3 regions of the Methylomonas rapida genome follow, and region 2 is predicted to be linked to each of the others. Evidence: riboswitches for the same ligand, from Rfam matches in the RefSeq annotation. Region 2 holds a riboswitch; each other region holds the start of a gene.
The links. Region 2 has a riboswitch for cyclic di-GMP ahead of NM686_RS11600 (hypothetical protein). Riboswitches for the same ligand answer to the same signal wherever they lie in the genome.

Region 1 (4,347 bases), 1.4 Mb from region 2:
AGCCATAATTGCTTTCCGCTTGATGCATGACCTTGAAACCGCTGTCCGTTAGTCTGGAAGTCGCGTAACCCTTGGCACTGAGCAAGCCGGCGACCAGGGCGATGAATAGCAACGGAATTATCGTCGAAATGCGGGCAAAGCCGGATTTGTCCTTTATCATCAGGGCAATGGCCCAAAATGCCAGCACCCAGCCGAGCGTGAAAATGATGGTTCTGCTGCCAAACGCCGGCAGCAAAAAGAAACCGAGCATCAAGGTAGACAGCACGCTGCCCACGGTGCTGATGGCGTAAACGGAGCCCACCGTACTGCCGACATCGTCCAGTGTTTCGGTCGCCAGTTTGATGACAAAGGGCCCCACCATCGCCAAGGCCGTCAACGGCAGGAAAAATAACAACATGGCGCTGGCAAATGCGCCAGCCCGCATCCCCAGTGGATTGGTCAGGTTCAAGATGGGCCCGCTAAGGAAGGGAATCAAACTCGTCGCGCAAGCCGCCAATAGGATCACGTGCGCCAAACGAAGGCTTGGGTATCGGTCCGCCAGAAAACCGCCGAGATAATAGCCCAAAGCCAAGGCAATCATTGTGACCGAAATCAGCGCAGACCAGACATATAGGCTGGCGCCGTAAAAAGGCGCAATGATTCGGGTACCCAAAAGTTCCAGAATCATCACGGCGCCACCGCTGAGGGTGACAGTAAGCCATAGAAAAACCTTGCTTGGCGCCGCGTCGAGACGAGACAAACTTGCGGGATGATGATTGTTGTTTTTGGCCATAGGATTCAAAAAGTTCAATTTTGGATAGTCAATTTTTACCCATAAAAAACCCCGAACCGGCTCCATTCCGTGATTCGGGGTCGTCTGCCTCCTGGCAAGGTCAATCCATTAACATCCCTGCGTTCTAAATCATCCTGTTCAAAACGTGTTGCCCATTTCCCTCAGGCTGTCCATTTTCCTTGAGATTTCGATCAAGCCGCACGTTTACGCCGGTTGATGCCCGCCACGCCAGCCAACGCGCTGCCGAACAACCAGACGGCGCCAGGAACGGGAACCGGCGCGGCAGTGGCAACCGAGAACGTATATTGGCGCGAAGCCGGTGATTGGCCCATGCAGCTCGAATCGTTATCCGGGCATACGCCGCCCAAGCCAATCAGATAGTAACCCGCCTTCAAGCCAAACAGATTCAAGGTTGCCGCGCTCGCCGACGCACTTGCGGCGCCACCGCTCAAAAAAGGCGAATTGGTGTTCCAGGCGCCGCCATGGGCGACATCATCGAGATCACCATTCTTAAAGGAAAGGCCGTTTTGCGCATAACCGACCCAGCCATCGTGTCCATCGACGATATTACCGATGTCATTATTCGTGGTCACGCCACCGTCATTGCGACCGCGCACCTGATTGTATTCATGGAAGCCACCGCCTTCTGCGATGGCGCTGGTACCGCTGGTCCAAATGCTAAACCCCCCGGTATTTAGAGGCTGGTTAGTCCCTCTAGAAGTCAAACTGAATCCGACATTGAACGTGTTTCCAGCGGCTATGTCCGCCTGCGTACCAACCTGTAATTTGAACCAGTCGGCTGTATGCACCCAGCCCATATTGCTTTTGGCTTGAATATCCGACCAGGATTTGTAAGGCGTCGCATCATCGCGCGAGATCGTGTCGCCGGTGAAAACGCCCAACGATACGGCGGTAAAGGCGCTGGCCTGGGTGGATACGGAGATTGCGGCCACGCCCAAGATCCCGATAATGGCTTTATTTAGTCGTTTCTTTGTCATCAAGAATTCCTCTGATTTTCAGTACATAAGGCCTTGGCTGCAAAACCAAGGCCCGCGAGATGCCGTTAAGCCGCAACCACTGCTTTACGACGACCGCAGCCGATCAATCCGGCCATCGCGCTGCCGAACAACCATACCGCACCCGGAACAGGGACCGGCGCCATACTGGCTTGGATACCATATGTGCCAGAGTGAGCACCGCTAGCTGGATCGATGGCGCCACCGGCCGTGATGGTATAGCTGCCCGCGGTCAGAAAAATGGTCAGGCTTTCGGCGTTTGTCAGGCTGTTGTTGACGGCTTGCAAAAATTCCAGCGTGCCCGATTGACCCGAGTTGTTATACAGCGTCATGTCGCCATTCGCATTCCAGCCGCCTTGCTTACCTTGCGCGGCGAAATCGATCCATAACTCGCCTGTAGCGCTGTTCGTGGCGCCTTCATACGTCGAAGCAGGCAACAAGCCTTTGTACAAGCTGAAACCCACGTCGGTGAGCGCGGCAACCGTGCTATAGGTAGGCGTGCTAGCGTTTGGCAAACCCGCGGCAGTCAAATTGGCATAAGTGCCTTGCCCCAGGCCTGTAACATCGATTTTCACTTGTTGATCGGTCGCCAGGGTAAAGCTAAAAAACGCGCCATGGTGGCTATCGCCCCAATCAGCTTCCGCGGCATCAGCCCAACCGACATTGCTGGTCACTGAACGTTGGAATGGACTTAAAACACTCAAGTCACGATAGGACACGTGAGCGAATGCCTGGCTGCCGCATAGCAAGCTAGCCAGGGCCAGTAACGACATAACGATTTTTTTCATAATTTCCTCTTTATACTGTTGACAAGATAAGTAAACAGTAATGTTCAAGACAAGGTATAGCCCTAACCTCCATCTTGACCTCCCCATCACTAAAGGAGGCGACCCGGCTATCTCATTTCCTTGAGACCCGTGGCTTTCCGACCCCGCCTCGCGCCGGGTGTGGCCAGGCTGACCTTAGCTCTACCAAACAATCTGATGCGATATTTTTGGCCAAAACGCTCACAACAAACTCAACCCAATATTTTGGAGACAGCTTTCATGCCAAAACCCACTAAAGCACTAGGTTTCAAAAAATTACATCATTCGGTAATATTCTTAAAATGTTTTTTCGCGAATAGAATTATGGGAAATCACGCAGTTTTCAGGCCAAATGCCTCAATCTCGATCGCGGACTTCCAGGCCATGGCCGGCCAAATTGCGCCTTTGTAAAATGGGCGCAATAATTGCTTGATCAACTCAATCTATTACGGAGAATTTTGCATGCAAAAAACCAAGGACATGCCAATTTGGGTATTTCTGGCATTTTCGAGTATCGAGACGCGAAGAGGCGCGCTGATTTTGCTCTGGAGCAGCATCGTCTTCAGCTTTTATTGCATCCCCTGGAGTCATTATTTCAATGACAGCCAATGGATAAACAAACTGTTTTTGATGGATGATTGGGAGTGGTTTGCCATGATGCTGCCAATGACACTGTGGTATTGGCTAAGCCTGAGGTGGCTGGATAGAAAACAGGCCTGGATTTAATGCCCGCGCACCAGTAAAGACTACCAGTCCCGCGGTTGCAGAACCTCAAAACCTGAAAACAGGGCGCCGTCGAAGAAAGTTACCAGCCGCCCAGCGCGCTCAACTCACGCTCCAGCAACGCGCTATCCCCCAGATTGAGTTCCACCAGCCGGCGTAGATTGGTGATGCTGTCGATGTCGATATCGTCACATTTGAAACCGGCCAGCGTGCCAGAACCGTGAGCAAAAGTCAGTTTCATGCGTATGGATGCTTCGTCGGAGAGGTTCAGTATCAGCATGCAAGGCGTCGTCGCCGAACCCGGCCAAGGCTTTTCCAGATTCAATAGACAGCCTTTCAGTGAAATATCGACAATCCGGCAAGGTAGCGTGAACTCATCGTTCAGCAACGATGCCTCGGCGTCATAAAAGATGCGCTGGAAATGCCTTTTCTCGCCGTCTGTTTTTGCCGTCACCCGAATCACTCCAGGAAAAACTGCATCGGCGTTTTGTCCACCTCGATCACGTCATTGTTTCGCAGCAACGCCGTTCGCTCGCCCAATGGCTCCCTATTCAGCCGCAGTCCGTCGTGGCCCTGCAAGGCCGACACATAATAACCATCCTTACGCCGGGCAATGACTATCACGCCGGCGCCTTCGTGCCCGAGGCGCGTCATGGCCTTTTTCAGCGTAAGAATGCGACCGATATGAGGTCCATCCATCACTTGCAGCTTGCCTTCCTGCTGCCTTGCGCCCGCTTCGAGCTTCTCGTTCAAAAACTCCAGGTCAGGGTCCTGGGAAGACGCGGCTTGAGGCGATTCGACCGGCTGATGAAAAAATTCGGTCGCGTTGTAAACGATGTAATGCTTGCCGACATTGATGACGTCGTTGTTTTGCAGATTCCATTCCTTGGAAGGTTGATTATTGACCAGTAGCGGAAATTTTTCGTTGAGTTGCTTGATGACGCACTTGCCGTCCTTGATGACCGCCACGGCGTGGGCAGGCGCCACCGCCAAGCTATCGACCACTAATTCGTTGGTGTCGTCCCGGCCG
Region 2 (4,347 bases):
CGATGCGTTTCAAGCGGATTATAAGGAGCGTGGTGGGCACTGCGAAATTCACGGGCTAGATAATCACATAGCCTATGCGGGACATGAGCTGGCTGCCCGGATTAAATATCCTCGGGAAATAGATAGAGCGCTATAAAAAGCAATCACACCTCAGCGGGGCGGGTTATTCAACCCGCCTCGAACGTTTTGGCTAAGCTTGAAAAAAGGCCGAAATGTCGGGACGGGGTTACCAACTTCGTGCGGTGCAAGAATTGCAACCAAAACCGCTCAGTGTGAACCATAGCGATCGTCTTGGCATAAAGAAGAACGATCATAAAAACGACACAACCAGTGCCGATGACGAATTCGCGGACGACCACCGCCAATACTCGGGTCGCTCGACATAGCCTTTGCGAACCGGGTTTTCGTGGATGTAGTTCAGTTTCTGCAGATAAAACGCCGGATTCTCGATTTTCTTTGGCGCATTGGTATCATGCCAGAAATGGTATTTTCCTGATTCGTCGATAAACAACTCCAAAACCCGCGACTCATGGGTCTCGATATTTTCCTTGAGTTTCTTCGAGGTAAAGCGTTTGAAGTCGCGCAGAAAACCAGCTACATCCGGCGAGGTCACGATCAGATGCAAATGATTCAGCATGAACACGTAGCCATTGAGCTCTAAACCCTTTTGCTGCTGGCAATAGCGCAACGAATCCGCCAATATTTGCCAGCGGTTGAAGCGATCGAACAGGTAATACCAGCGTTGGACGGTTAGCGTCAAATAATAGGTGCCGCTGTTGAGTTCGGTTGCTATCCCCCTGCGTCAGAATAGTTGTCGCCTCAAATTTTCAGACTGTATGAAATTTGAGATTTAAACATGAAGTATTCAAAAACCCGTTATTCTGATGAATTCAAAGAACAAGCCTTGGCCAAAGTCTATAGCCGAGGCAATCGCAGCATACAAGCCATCGCTGATGAATTGAATCTCAGCGTGCACACCTTAAAAACCTGGATGAGCCACACAGCACTCGACGATAAGAACTGTCGGCCATAGGCATCGGTCACCAGGGCCAATAAGCCGTTTTGGTAAGAGAGTTCTGTTTTATTGTTATTGCGGTCAGTGATGGATTTCAGCATCCAAGGCTCAACGGCAGCGATTCTTAGCGGATTACCGGGAATTTTTTCGAAGTGGAAGCTTGTGCCGCCCTGCCGATTGGTAATATCGATCGAACCGTCGGAATTTTGGATGACGGTTTGCTGTGTGCCGGAAATGGATGAAAGTGAACCGCTCCTGCCCGAGCGTTGATATTTGGTGACGATCCCGCCCGGACTCATTTTGAATACATCGCTGCCTTGGGTGAACAGAAAGATGTTGTAGGAGTGACTCCAACCAAAGCCCAATACGGTGTCCAGGGATGCGCTTTCGCCGTTGGCATTGTTGCTGGCATAACGCAGGGATAGAGACAAGCCTTCTTCGTTAGTACTGGATGTCGTCAGGACAGGGTAGGTTTCACCAAAGAGCCCTTCGGTATTAGAAACGAAACTGTTCGTTGAGCATTCACTACTGGGGCCGTTGAGGCTTGTGCCATCAGAACTGCATTGTTCAGGGCAATCTGAGCATGATTTTGCTGAACACGTGAAACCTGTGGCGCCTGTTATGCAGAAAACCCGTTTGGCACCGATGAATTTGGCTTCGACGGGACTGGAAAGCAAAACCAAGGCAGTGAAAAAAGTGGCTACAAAGAAGAAAATCCGGGCAGTTTGGTTCATGATGAACTCCTTTAGGCTTTCGCCTGCTTGCCGTTGGGGTAAGGATTTGTTGTCAGACGGAATTGATAATTTGCCTAACACCTGTGAAAACGGCGCATGATGGTTACTCCCAATAAAATTAAGGGCAGTGTCGCCGGCGTGGGTACCGTATAGCCGTATATTTCGGAGTCTGCTTCCGCGCTGATTTGATAGGTCTTGTTGTAATCGAGCAGGAACGAAACCCTTAAGGTACCTTGATTTTCGTGCAGGATGGTCGTGTTAGTACCAGAGATTGAATCCTGGAATTGATCAAAGGACAACAGTCCGTTGATGTCAAATAGTCTGAGGGTAGCGATGTGGGTGATGTCGACAAAGAAGCCTTCAGCATCAGCCGTTCCCAAAATACTGCCTTGATAATCCAATAAAAAATCGACCCATACACTGGTTTCGGTCGCATTGGGATTGGTGATCGTGAAGAAATTGTCAAAGGCAGACACCGCAAAGCCATCGGCCTGCATGTATTTGCGTTCCAAGTGAAGATCGGAATGCGTCGTGCCGGTTATGCCGGCGTTTGGATCAAGGCCAATTTGAGTGCCATTTTCCACAGTATAGTCAGCCAAGGAGCTGACATGGGCTGTGTTTGCAATTGCCTGGATTGAGCCATCATTGCCAAATAAAGAATTGCTGTCATTATCAGGAACGCTGTCGGAATCCGCCGCATGCGCTCTGACATCACCGTACCAGACATCAGTCCACTGCAGTTGTGCGCTGGTATCGCTCAAGGCAAATCTTAGGTTGTTGATCGCCATGTTGCTGGAAGCAGCCACAAATGCGGCTTGTACCTGTCCGGCGCAAAAAAATGCCAAACAAAAAAACGCATTCACTGTGTTCCGGAAAAATTTCGCATGTGTTGCCATGGCACTCCCCTTTGATATTTTGGACATAAAAAAGCCGAACCGCGAGATGAGACTTTTACGCTGTCTCTCTCGGCAGTACGGCTTTCCTATTTCTGGAGGATCCGTGACTTTCTGTCCCTACCTTACGGATAGGTTTAGCGAAGGTGAATTTTTTCGCTATATAACATCTGGGCTATGTGCTTGCAACCAAGTTTTTAAGTCAGTATTTTTTAGAAAGATTATCTGCCTTATTGATACAGTTAATCATCGAAAGATGAGAAACCACGAACACTCAGGCAGTTCCTAGCGAGCAGAAATTGTTCGGCCACAGCCATTGAGCAGAGTATTTTATTTGGCGGCTATGAGCATTCGGCGAGCGTTGTATGGGAAAACAGGAACCTGCATACCGTGATTGCGCCTCTATGGCGAAAATGACAACGGGGCATGTATACAATCGTTATAAATGGCGGCTTTGCTGGATGCAAAACCGCCCGAAGATGTCTTTGTTAGTTCAATCCATGCCTTATGCACTAATCCGCATGGATGAGCGATTTTATCTTCGATGGCTCTGAAGATACCCGCAGCAAGGCGGGTATCGTAGCACCAAGAGATAACTATGGCTTAAATGCCGTTGGGGAAATCGTAGCTGTAATGTTTGCGCAGCGGTTTAACGACTTCCCATTGGCTATCGAGACCGGCCGGAAATACCACCAAGTCGCCCGGCACAATACGTACTGGCTCTCCTCCCGCTGGGGTAACCAGGATTTCGCCATCCAGCACGTAGGCGCATTCGGTTTCGTCGAAATCGATCGGGAATTTGGAAACTTCTTTTTCCCAAATGTCCCAGTTGGAGACGCCCAGTTCCTGTAAACGTTCTTCGCTGGGGTTGTGTTCAATTTTGATTTCTGTCATGTCTCAAATCTATTCAAGTGAAAATAAGGCGATATTCTAGCATTTTGCTGGCCCAGTCTCGCCGAAACTGTCCAATATCAGCGCACCAAACTCAGCAAAACACCTGCCGCCACGGCCGAGCCGATCACGCCGGCCACATTAGGCCCCATCGCGTGCATCAACAAAAAGTTGTAGGGATTACTTTCCTGGCCGACTTTATTGGCTACCCGTGCGGCCATTGGCACAGCGGATACTCCCGCGGCGCCGATCAAGGGATTGATGGGCGTGCTGCTAAAGCGGTTCATCACTTTGGCCATCAATACGCCACTCGCAGTACCGATTGAAAAAGCAATCGCACCCAGTCCCAGAATGCCCAGAGTTTCCAGTTTCAAAAAAGCCTCGGCACTCAGTTTAGAACCCACGGAAAGTCCCAGGAATATCGTCACGATATTGATCAGCTCATTCTGCGCGGTTTTGCTGAGCCTATCCACCACGCCAGAGGCGTTCATCAAATTACCCAGACAAAACATGCCTACCAAGGGCGCGGCAGATGGCAGCAAAAACGCCGTCAACGTAACCAGCATCAGCGGAAACACGATTTTTTCGGTTTGACTGACGGTACGCAGTTGCTGCATTTCGATTTTACGTTCGTCTTCTGTGGTCAAGGCCCGCATGATGGGCGGCTGAATCAACGGTACCAGGGCCATGTACGAATAAGCGGCCACGGCAATCGCACCCAATAATTCCGGAGCCAATTTGGAGGCCACATAAATCGCCGTCGGACCATCCGCGCCCCCGATGATCGCAATCGCCGCCGCTTGTTTCAAATCGA
Region 3 (4,347 bases), 1.5 Mb from region 2:
CTCGGGGCCAAACAAAATCGGCACCCCGGCTAAGGCGGGCTCCAGCACATTGTGCCCTCCGACAGGCACCAGACTACCGCCCACAAAGGCCACATCGGCCGCCGCATAGAGCATTTTCAATTCGCCCATGCTATCGGCGATGTAAACATCGGTAACCTCGGAAACAGGCAGCGACTCACTGCGCATTACGGCATCAAGCCCCTGATCCGCGCATAATTGCTCTACCTGCCGGAACCGCTCCGGATGCCTTGGCGCAATCAGCAACAGCAACTCGGGAATACGCTGCTTTAACCGTTGATAAACCGGCAATAATAGCGACTCCTCGCCGTGATGGGTACTGGCCGCAATCCAGACAAAGCGGCCAGCGAAAAGCTGCCGTCGCATTGCCCGGCCAGCCGCAAGCAAGCTATCGTCTATCGCCAGATCGAACTTGAGGTTGCCCAGCACCGTTACCCGCTCAGGCATCGCGCCTATCTCGATGAATCGCCTCTTGTCTTCTTCGGTTTGCGTGGCGATTTGATCAACACACGCCAGGGCGGGCTTAATCAACCAGGAGATCTTTTGATAAGCAGGCGCAGAACGCGCCGACAAACGCGCATTGATCACAAACAGCGGAACTTCCTGCTCGGCGCACATCGCAAATAAATTGGGCCAGATTTCCTTTTCCATGAAGATAGCCATTTTGGGACGAAAATGCGCAAAAAAACGCACTAGAACCGCAGGCAAATCATAGGGCAGATACACATGTTCAACTCGATCCGCCAGAACCGCGCGTACTCTAGCCGAACCCGTGGGGGTCGTAGTCGTGACCAAAAAGCGTTGACCAGGATGCTCCGATTGCAGCAAACCGATCAACGAAAATGCGGCCTCGGCCTCTCCCACCGAAACGCAATGAAACCAAACCACATTCCTTACCGGCGTTGACGCATAAAACCCCAGACGCTCACGCCAGCGCCGGCGATAATCCACTGCCTTGACGCCTCGCCAATACAGCCGCAACAAAACAAAAGGCAAAGCACAGTAAAAAATTAACGTATAGATATGTCGCATGTTCTCGTAACTTAAGCCTGGGCCGACAGTACCTCAACGGCCATTTTGCGTGTAATCATGCCATATCACGCGACACAAATGGGACTGATTGCTTGAATTTTGCCGCCAAGTCGAATAGGGATAACGGTGGTTAGGGGGTATTGGTGACCCGACCGCAATGACGTTTGACCGCCTTAATACCGAAGAAATGTCATTACGAATAGTCTTTGAAAAAAGCAAAGATTGCTCAGGACTAACGGAGGGGGAATAAATCCGCGAACACTTGGCGCGGCCAAGCGATTCTCGCGTGCCAATTAAACGAGTAAATCAATAAAGAAGCCATCCGTGGCAGTCATCCTGACCTATCCTAAATTTCCCTGCACTGAAAAACTCAACGGATTTTCAGCGACTTTTAAAACATTTTATGCAGCAACGGCTGTTTTGCGACGACCGAAGCCGACCAGACCGGCGATCGCGCTACCGAATAACCAGACGGCCCCCGGAACCGGCACCGGCGCAGAGGTAATGCTTAACGCATATCCATCAACACCGGAATTCCAGCGCGAGAAACCAACCCCACCCAAGTAGATCGAATACACTTTGCCGGCTTCCGCCAAAAAGGTATATCCGTTTATTGAATCGACGTTATCGGAGTAACCGATATTGGTCAGACCGGTGGTGCCGAATGGATTGTCTTTAGTGAAAGGATTCGACGCATTATTCCAGGCGCCGTGATGGCTATAGTTGCCTGTGTTGGTGTCCATGCCTTCGAATACCGTGACGCCAAAGCGGCTAAATAAGCCATTCACCGTTGAAAGATTCAACGTGACGTTTTGGGTGACCAGAGATTTAATTAAACCTATATCCGTTTGATGCTTCCAGCCAGTTGGACCGGTCGTTGTTAGATTTCCATCCTTGTCCGTCCCATTATCATTCCACGCACCACCACCTGTATCGATTTCCGCGGCAAAACCATAATGTTCCAAGGCATTGGCTGAAGATACTTCCAGGCTATCTCCGGCGCCGTGAATGGTTGCCGCCCAGTTCAGATGAGAGCTTCCAGTGTAGCCAAAAGGCAGCGCACCACCTGAAGTACCCAACCAAGGCACCAGCGAACCTTTGTTACCTTGACTTTCAGGGCCTGTAGCGACGGCATCAGCGTCAGTACCATCGTAAACACGCGTCCAACCGTCGGTCTGAGTCGCAGCGACTGTCGTGAAAGTGTTGTACATCACATGCGCGGAAGCCGTTGAAGCACTTGCAGAAAGAACCGCGCCCGCAATTGCCAATGCCAATTTTGTTTTAGTCATAATTTTTCCTTTCCTAACTTTTGTTTAAACGTGCATCCCCAAGCAGGCGAACACACTCGCACCTCTCAACTCCGAGAGAGCAACCCGGCCATCTTGTTAGGCGCAAGATCCGTGGTTTTCCGAGCCCGCCTCACGACGGGGGTGGCAAAAACATAAAGCCCCAATATTTTTTGACACAGCCTTAAACTCGTCCCAATCAGGCCAGCACAAAAACGATGGGCACCTTTTATTCATTCTGATTACCAGCTCCCGACGATGTCCAGGCGTACAACGTTGTAATCCATGTCTGTCAGCTGCAATCATAATTTAGCAAAAGCGATGCCAATCATGAAAACCCTGGAATACCCCGCATCAGAATCATCGACCAAACGGGCTTTTTGGCAGAATTAGGTGATTCCACTCAGTTTATTGTGTGAAATCGCTCACTTTGTGACGAAGACCAGCGCCATCCACCCACATCCCACACAAACTGACAGCCAAACTTTCGGCGACACACATAATGCCTAACCTAAAGACAGTAATGTGTTACAATATAACATCCCAATCACTGTTTGCTTCACTTCCCATGAGAAGAGCTACCGTCTTTCTGCTATCACTTCATCCCGTCACCATCCTCGCCGATCAAGCTCTTGCGCCAGACCTGGAACTGGAATCGGTGATCGTTACGGCTCCTTTAGCAGTGAAACTCTCGGAAAGCGCCGCACCGGTAACGGTTTTGAGCGGCGACGAGTTGCGCATGAAAACCGGCCACAGCATCGGCGAGACACTTAAAAACGAACTGGGCATCAGCAGCCAGTCGTTCGGCCCCGGTGTCGGTACGCCGGTGATTCGTGGACAGGCCGGGCCTCGCGTACGGGTACTGAACAATGGCATCGGCGCCAACGACATGTCCGCGATCAGCCCGGACCATGCCACCAGCGTCGAGCCCCTATTGGCCGACCGTATCGAGGTGTTGCGCGGGCCGGCGACGCTATTGTACGGAAGCGGCGCCATCGGTGGCGTGGTGAATGTCATCGATAGCCGCATTCCAGGCCAGATGCCCGATAAAGCCTTGGGCGGCGCGTTGGAACAGCGTTTCGACTCCACCAGCGACGAAACCAGCACTGCGCTGAGAATCGACGGCGGCCAAGGCAACCTGGCCTACCACCTGGACGGTTTTTACCGCCATCGCGACAATCTGGATATCGGCGGCCGGGCGATCGATACCGCCAAAGTGGCCATTACCGATCCGTCGCTGGAAATCGTCGACAATCCCGAAGGTTATCTGGAGAACACCGGCGCCGAAGCCATCAGCGGCTCGGCCGGTTTATCCTGGATCGATGATTTCGGCTTTGCCGGCGCGTCCATCAACAACATCAACAACAACTACGGCATTGCCCCGGATGGTACCGGCGAAGAAATCGTGCAAATCGCCATGCGGCAGAATAAATACGATTTCAAGAGCGAACTGGATAACCCGTTTAAATTCGCCAAAGCCCTACGCACCCGGCTGGGCTATACCGATTACCAGCACACCGAAATCGCCAATGGCGAAATGGGCGCGCTGTTTACCAATAAAACCTACGAAGGCCGCATCGAGCTCGAACATCAAGACATCGGGCCGTTCCGTGGCGTGGTCGGCTTTCAGGCGCAATCCAGCGATTTTCAAGGCCTGCATTACCACACGCACCACCACGATGAGCATGAGGATGATCACGCGCACGAGGAAGAAGATCATGATGAACATGACGAGCACGATGGCGAACATGAAGGCCCATTGGTGGAAAACATCGTGCCGCGCTCGGACGTGCAGAGTTACGGCGTGTTTGCCGTGGAATCTTTTGACGCCGGCCCTGTGACCTACCAATTCGGCACCCGCGTCGAACAGACCGACATCCGCCCGGACGGCATGCAAAGCTTCAGCTATACGCCGGTTAGCGCCTCGGTGTCGGCCTTATGGAAACTCGACGGCAGCAACAGCTTGAATGTGGCCGTGACCCGCTCGTCGCGCGCGCCGCAGGTACAAGAG

Region 1: it holds a riboswitch for cyclic di-GMP, as region 2 does, so the genes downstream of both, NM686_RS04785 (hypothetical protein) here and NM686_RS11600 (hypothetical protein) in region 2, are expected to answer to the same signal.
Region 3: it holds a riboswitch for cyclic di-GMP, as region 2 does, so the genes downstream of both, NM686_RS04505 (hypothetical protein) here and NM686_RS11600 (hypothetical protein) in region 2, are expected to answer to the same signal.

The regions. Positions count from the first base shown of each region.
Region 1 covers NZ_CP113517.1:1,004,373-1,008,719, reverse strand. Annotated here, with positions in the region: gene NM686_RS04795 (fused MFS/spermidine synthase) at 1-772, opposite strand, end outside; gene NM686_RS04790 (VPLPA-CTERM sorting domain-containing protein) at 964-1,770, opposite strand; gene NM686_RS04785 (hypothetical protein) at 1,836-2,576, opposite strand; cyclic di-GMP riboswitch class I at 2,671-2,750, opposite strand; gene NM686_RS04780 (hypothetical protein) at 3,057-3,320, shown strand; gene NM686_RS04775 (PilZ domain-containing protein) at 3,400-3,771, opposite strand; gene NM686_RS04770 (FHA domain-containing protein) at 3,777-4,347, opposite strand, start outside.
Region 2 covers NZ_CP113517.1:2,449,505-2,453,851, forward strand. Annotated here, with positions in the region: gene NM686_RS11580 (SulP family inorganic anion transporter) at 1-136, shown strand, start outside; gene NM686_RS11585 (REP-associated tyrosine transposase) at 311-793, opposite strand; gene NM686_RS11590 (transposase) at 857-1,033, shown strand; gene NM686_RS11595 (hypothetical protein) at 1,562-1,849, shown strand; gene NM686_RS11600 (hypothetical protein) at 1,824-2,645, opposite strand; cyclic di-GMP riboswitch class I at 2,714-2,794, opposite strand; gene NM686_RS11605 (cupin domain-containing protein) at 3,246-3,536, opposite strand; gene NM686_RS11610 (sodium ion-translocating decarboxylase subunit beta) at 3,614-4,347, opposite strand, start outside.
Region 3 covers NZ_CP113517.1:941,610-945,956, reverse strand. Annotated here, with positions in the region: gene waaA (lipid IV(A) 3-deoxy-D-manno-octulosonic acid transferase) at 1-1,050, opposite strand, end outside; gene NM686_RS04505 (hypothetical protein) at 1,452-2,339, opposite strand; cyclic di-GMP riboswitch class I at 2,415-2,495, opposite strand; gene NM686_RS04500 (TonB-dependent receptor) at 2,905-4,347, shown strand, end outside.